Regions from separate parts of the Mesorhizobium sp. M0991 genome, predicted to be linked through region 1. Evidence: riboswitches for the same ligand, from Rfam matches in the RefSeq annotation. Region 1 holds a riboswitch; the other holds the start of a gene.
The links. Region 1 has a riboswitch for S-adenosylmethionine ahead of NKH70_RS16805 (O-succinylhomoserine sulfhydrylase). Riboswitches for the same ligand answer to the same signal wherever they lie in the genome.
Positions count from the first base shown of each region.

Region 2: linked by a shared signal. The riboswitch ahead of metX (homoserine O-acetyltransferase MetX) and the one ahead of NKH70_RS16805 (O-succinylhomoserine sulfhydrylase) in region 1 are both predicted to bind S-adenosylmethionine.

Region 1 covers NZ_JAMYNE010000010.1:139,708-143,114, forward strand. Annotated here, with positions in the region: gene NKH70_RS16800 (glycosyltransferase) at 1-1,015, shown strand, start outside; gene NKH70_RS16805 (O-succinylhomoserine sulfhydrylase) at 1,052-2,242, opposite strand; SAM riboswitch at 2,312-2,389, opposite strand; gene NKH70_RS16810 (2'-deoxycytidine 5'-triphosphate deaminase) at 2,525-3,407, shown strand, end outside.
Region 2 covers NZ_JAMYNE010000006.1:94,320-97,726, forward strand. Annotated here, with positions in the region: gene NKH70_RS11485 (prephenate/arogenate dehydrogenase family protein) at 1-103, opposite strand, end outside; gene hisC (histidinol-phosphate transaminase) at 110-1,219, opposite strand; SAM riboswitch at 1,358-1,435, shown strand; gene metX (homoserine O-acetyltransferase MetX) at 1,528-2,697, shown strand; gene metW (methionine biosynthesis protein MetW) at 2,870-3,407, shown strand, end outside.

The DNA.
Region 1 (3,407 bases):
CGTCGTCCCGGCGCGCGGCGTCGAGCCGTTTGCCGAAGAGACTCTGGAGCGCGCCTTCTCCCTCGACTGGCCGCGCTACGAACTCATCTTCTGCGTCGCCCATACCGATGACCCGGTGGTCAAGCCGATCACCGCCGCAATGGCGCGGTTTCCAGCTATTCGCGCCCGCCTTCTAGTCGGTGACGACCGCATCAGCGGCAATCCAAAACTCAATAATTGCGTGAAGGGTTGGGAGGCGGCCCATTATCGCTGGGTCATCCTTGCCGATTCCAACGTGCTTATGCCGAGCGATTATGTCCAACAGCTGATGGCGGCATGGCGGCCCGATACCGGCCTCGTCTGCTCGACGCCGATCGGCTCGCGGCCGGACGGGTTTTGGGGGGAGGTCGAATGCGCCTTTCTCAACACGCTGCAGGCACGCTGGCAGTACGCTGGAGAGGCGCTCGGCCTCGGCTTCGCGCGGGGCAAGAGCATGTTGTGGAACAAGCCGATGCTCGATGCCAATGGCGGCATCCGCGCGCTTGCTGCCGAGATCGCCGAGGACGCCGCCGCGACCAAGCTGGTCAACGGGCTCGGACTGCGGGTCAATCTTGTCGCCTCGCCCTTCGAACAGCCGCTCGGCCGGCGCACGCTTGGCGAGATCTGGTCGCGGCAGGCGCGCTGGGCGCGGCTGCGCCGCGTCACCTTTGCACTGTTCTTTGCCCCCGAAATCCTGATCGGCGCGGCGCCGCCGCTGGTGCTTGCGCTGATCGCCGCGGCTGACGCCGGCGGCAGCCTGCCGGCAACCGCCATCGCCGTGCTGGTCGCGGCCTACCTGCCGGAATGCGTCTTGGCCTCGGCCAAGGGATGGCACCTGTCGCCGCGCACGATCCCGGCGATGATGGCGCGAGACCTGATGCTTCCCGCCATTTGGGCGCGCGGATGGCTGAGCGGCGCCGTCGACTGGCGCGGCAACGTGATGACCATCCAGACCAAGGCCGTCGCGGAGCTGGAAGAGACCCCGTCCGGCGCCTGATCGGCGCATCCCCGCTCGCCTCTGTTCGGCCAGTCCTTATCCGGCAGCTCTCAGCGCTTGCTCGATATCTTCGAGCAGATCGTTGGCATCTTCCAGGCCGACGGAAAGCCTGAGCGTTCCCGGTCCGATACCGAGCTCGGCGCGAGCCTCATCGGTCAAGTTCTTGTGCGTCGTCGTCGCCGGATGGGTGATCAGGCTCTTGGCATCGCCGAGATTGTTGGAAATCAGCACGATCTCGAGTGCGTTCTGGAAGGCAAAGGCCGCCTGCTTGCCGCCCTTCACATCCAGGCAGATCAGCGTCGAGCCGCCCGACATCTGCTTCTGGACCACGGCCGCTTGCGGGTGGTCGGCGCGGCCGGGATAGATGACGCGGGCGATTTGCGGGCGCTCGGCGAGGAAATCCGCGATGCGGCCGGCACTTTCCGTCTGCTGACGTACGCGCAGCGGCAGCGTCTCCAGGCCTTTCAGCAGCGTCCAGGCATTGAAGGGCGAGAGGCTGGGGCCGGTGTGGCGGAAATAGTCGTGCAGGTTCTCGTCGATCCATTTCTTGTCCGACAGGACGATGCCGCCAAGACAGCGCCCCTGGCCATCAATATGCTTGGTCGCGGAGTAGACGACGATGTGGGCGCCGAGCTGCAGGGGTTTCTGCTGCAAGGGCGTGGCGAAGACATTGTCGACGATCAGCCTGGCGCCAATCGAGTTGGCAAGTGCGGCGACGGCGGCGATGTCGACCACCTCCAGCGTCGGATTGGTCGGGCTTTCCAGGAAGAACAGTTTGGTGTTCGGCTTGACCGCCTTTTCCCAACTGGCGATGTCTGTGCCGTCGACCAGTGTTGCCTCGATGCCGTATTTCGGCGCCAGCGTCTCGACCACCCAGCGGCAGGAGCCGAACAGCGCGCGCGCCGCGACGATATGGTCGCCCGCCTTGGCGCTGCACAGCAGTGCTGCCGTCACCGCCGCCATGCCGGATGCCGTGGCGCGCGCGTCCTCGGCGCCTTCCAGCGCGCACATGCGTTTTTCAAACATGTCGACGGTCGGGTTGGCATAGCGCGAATAGATGAAGCCCGGCTCCTCGCCCTTGAAGCGGGCTTCCGCCGCTTGCGCCGTCTCGTAGACATAGCCTTGGGTGAGATACATCGCCTCGGAGGTCTCGCCGAAGCCGGAACGCAGCGTCCCGGCATGCACGAGTGCGGTCTGAGGCTTCCAGTCGCGCTTCTTGTTCATCATTCTATCCAACACCAAAAATGGTCCAAACAACAAAAAACCGGTCGCGAAAGTCGCAACCGGTCCATATGGCCTTGCGGCCCGACGGTCCTTTAGCGACTTGTTTAACGTGGCTGCAAGCCGACCGGCCAAATCACCACGGGATAACGACCTTTAGACCCGCGCCACGCTTGCGTCAATTGCCGGCATGATTAAGAGGGTTGTACCAAGCAGGTGCCAAAGGCGTCCACGGTCGGACCTGCGACAGAACAAGACCTCGCCCGGCGTTCGAACGGAGCCAGACCCTTGCGGCAGACAGGCATTCTTCCCGATCAGGATATTTCCGCGCTGTTCCAGTCGGGCGCGCTGAAATCGCCGCGCACGCTCGATGCCGATCAGATCCAGCCGGCCAGCCTTGACCTCAGGCTCGGCGACAAGGCCTGGCGGGTGCGTGCTTCCTTCTTGCCCGGCCCGGACCACAGGGTTGTCGATAAGCTCGACCGGCTGAAGCTGCACGAGATCAACCTCGCCGATGGTGCCGTGCTGGAAACCGGCTGCGTCTACATCGTGCCGCTGCTCGAAAGCCTGGCGCTGCCCGTGCATATTTCCGCCTCCGCCAACCCGAAAAGCTCGACCGGACGGCTCGATATCTTCACCCGGGTAATGACCGATCGCGGCCACGAGTTCGACAAGATCGCCGCCGGCTATGAAGGCCCGCTCTATCTGGAGGTCAGCCCGCGCACCTTCCCGATCGTGGTGCGGACCGGCTCGCGGCTGTCGCAGATCAGGTTCCGCACCGGCAATGCGCTTTTGTCGGAAAGCGAGCTGCACGAGTTGCACCGCGCCGAAATGCTGGTCGCCACCGAACCACCCAATATCTCAGGCGGTGGCATCGCGCTGTCGATCGATCTCGACGGCGACAAGGACGGGCTGGTCGGCTATCGCGGCAAGCACCACACCGGCCTGGTCGACGTCGACAAGCGCGCCGCGCAGGATGTCGTCGATTTCTGGGAGCCGCTCTACAAGAGCGGTGCCGGCGAGCTGGTGCTCGATCCGGACGAATTCTATATTCTGGTGTCGCGCGAGGCGGTGCATGTGCCGCCGCTCTACGCCGCCGAAATGACGCCCTTCGATCCGCTGGTCGGCGAGTTCCGCGTCCATTATGCCGGTTTCTTCGACCCGGGTTTCG
Region 2 (3,407 bases), on a different contig from region 1:
CGACTTGGCCGGCCAGTCCCTCGCGGCGGATGACGCGGGCAAGCGACGAGCCGATCAGGCCGATGCCGACCAGCGCGATCTTTTCGAACATCGGTGAGGTCATGGTGTTCTAGCTTTTCAGGAATGTCGCGAGTGCTGCGACAACGCCGCGGTTGGCCTCTTCGGTGCCGATGCTCATGCGCAGCGCGTTGGGAAAACCGTAGCCGGAAACGCGCCGCAATATGTAGCCGCGCTGGCTGAGGTAGTCGTCGGCCGCCTCCGCCGAATGCTTTTTGTCCTCGGGAAAGTGGATGAGGATGAAATTGCCGACGCTCGGCGTCACCCGCAGCCCAAGCCCCTCCAATTGCTCGCTCAGCCAAGCCAGCCAGGTCTCGTTATGCGCGACGCTGCGTTCGATGTGGGCGCGGTCGCGGATCGCCGCGATGCCGGCCTCGATTGCCGTCGCATTGACATTGAAAGGTCCCCGCACGCGGTTGATCGCGTCGATGACGTGCATTGGCGCATACATCCAGCCGATCCGCGCGCCGCCCAGGCCCAATTTGGAGAAAGTGCGGGTCATGACCACGTTTTCCGCGCTGCCCACCAACTCGACGCCGGCTTCATAGTCGTTGCGCCGGACATATTCGGCGTAAGCGGCATCCAGCACCAGAAGCACGTTTCGCGGCAGGCCGGCATGCAGGCGGCGCACCTCCTGGAACGGCACGTAAGTGCCGGTTGGATTGTTTGGATTGGCAAGGAAGATGATCCTGGTGCGCGGCGTCACCGCGGCAAGGATCGCGTCGATGTCGGCGCGTTCGTGGGTCTCCTTGACCGTTACCGGGACCGCACCGGCCGACTGTATATAGATCTTGTAGACCATGAAGCCGTGTTCGGTGATGATGGCTTCATCGCCGGGTGCGAGGTAGGTCTGCGCCAGCAGGCCCAGAATCTCGTCGGAGCCGTTGGAGCAGACGATGTTCGCCGGGTTGAGCCCGTGCACCTCGGCGATCGCTTCCCTCAGGCGCCTGGCGCTGCCGTCGGGATAGACCGCGAGCTTGTCGGCGACCGCGCGCGCGGCCTCTATCGCCTTTGGCGAAGGACCGAGCGGGTTCTCGTTCGCCGACAATTTATGGACCTTGGCGACACCTTCAGACGCCGCGCTCTTGCCGGGCACATAGGCTTCGATGTCCATGATGCCGGCGCGGGGCGTTGGACGTATCTGATCCGGTGTCTGGCTCATTCCATGAAATCCGTCGAGGATGCCTCCATCCGGAGGCCGCAGCGGAAATACAAGCCGTGGCCCGGAATGTCGAGGGGCGGCAATTCGGGATCAAGAACTTGCCGTTGACGAAGCCATGCGCGAGTCATAGAAGAACGGCTACAGTTCCGTGGTGATTTGGCCGGTCGGCTTGCAGCCACGTTAAACAACTTGCTAAAGGGCCGTTTGCATCCTGTAACCGGCTTTGCGAAGGCATGGCCGGTTTTTTGTTGCCCTGACTGGTTGTTGCTCCAGACTGGCGGCAGCTGAAGCCCGGGCAAGGAGATGTGATGGTCGCTTTGCGCGCTCGAAAAACCAACAACGAGGCCGACCAGCCGTCGAGCCCGGTGTTGCGTTTCGGCGCCGACAAGCCGCTCAAGCTCGACGCCGGCACGCTGCTGTCGCCGTTCCAGATCGCCTACCAGACCTATGGCACGCTCAACGACGCGCGCTCCAACGCCATCCTCGTCTGCCATGCGCTGACCGGCGACCAGCATGTCGCCAACACCAATCCGGTGACCGGCAAGCCGGGCTGGTGGGAAGTGCTGATCGGCCCCGGCAAGATCATCGACACCGACCGTTTCTTCGTAATCTCGTCAAACGTCATCGGCGGCTGTCTCGGCTCCACCGGCCCCGCCTCGACAAATCCCGCCACCGCCAAGCCCTACGGGCTCGACCTGCCGATCATCACCATCCGCGACATGGTGCGGGCGCAGCTGAAGCTGGTCGAGCATTTCGGCATCGAACAGCTGTTCAGCGTGCTTGGCGGCTCGATGGGCGGCATGCAGGTGCTGCAATGGGCCTCCAGCTATCCGGAGCGCGTCTTCTCGGCGCTGCCGATCGCCACCGGCGCCCGCCACTCTTCGCAGAACATCGCTTTCCACGAGGTCGGCAGGCAGGCAGTGATGGCCGACCCGGACTGGCACGGCGGCAAATATTTCGAGCATGGCAAGCGGCCGGAAAAGGGGCTGGCGGTGGCGCGCATGGCCGCCCACATCACCTATCTGTCGGAAGCAGCGCTGCACCGCAAGTTCGGCCGCAACCTGCAGGACCGCGAAGCGCTGACCTTCGGCTTCGATGCCGACTTCCAGATCGAGAGCTATCTGCGCCATCAGGGCATGACCTTCGTCGATCGCTTCGATGCCAACTCCTATCTCTATATGACCCGGGCGATGGACTATTTCGATCTCGCCGCCGACCATGGCGGCCGGCTGGCCGATGCCTTCGCCGGCACCAAGACGCGCTTCTGCCTGGTTTCGTTCACCAGCGACTGGCTGTTCCCGACCGAGGAGAGCCGCTCGGTCGTGCACGCGCTGAACGCGGCCGGCGCCTCGGTCTCGTTCGTCGAGATTGAGACCGACCGCGGCCACGACGCCTTCCTGCTCGACGAACCGGAACTGTTCGCCGCCATCAAAGGCTTCATCGCCTCGGCCGCGCGGGCGAGAGGGCTCGGCGCATGACCCCGAAAAGTTGCAGGCTGTTCGGATCAGGACCATGCGCCAGGCATCAGCGCATGACCCCGAAAAGTTGCAGGCTGTTCGGATCAGGACCATGCGCCAGGCATCAGCGCATGACCCCGAAAAGTTGCAGGCTTTTCGGATCAGGATCATGCGTCAGGCAAGAGCCGAACGCATGAGCGTCAACCGCGCTCAGCGCGTCGACCTCGAAGTCGTCGCCGATCTTATCCCGCCGCAGTCGCGGGTGCTGGACGTCGGTTCCGGCGACGGGCTGCTGCTCGAATTGCTGCAGGCTACCAAGAAGGTCGATGGCCGCGGGCTGGAACTGTCGCAGCGCGGCGTCAACGAATGCGTGGCGCGCGGCCTGTCGGTCATCCAGGGCGATGCCGACAAGGATCTCCAATTCTATCCCGACAAGGGTTTTGATTTCGTCGTCTTGTCGCAGACCCTGCAGGCGACCCGCAATCCGAAGCTGGTGCTCGACGAACTGCTCCGGATCGGCAACCGCGCCATCGTCTCATTCCCGAATTTCGGCCACTGGCGGGTGCGCTTTTCGTTGCTCTTCAACGGCCGCATGCCGGTGACCAAGGACCTCCCCTATTTCTGGTACGACACACCCAACATCCATTTTTGCACCATTCGCGACTTCGTCAATCTGTGCGACGAGCTTGGCGCGACGGTGGAAAAGGCAACCGCGCTCGACGCCAACGGCC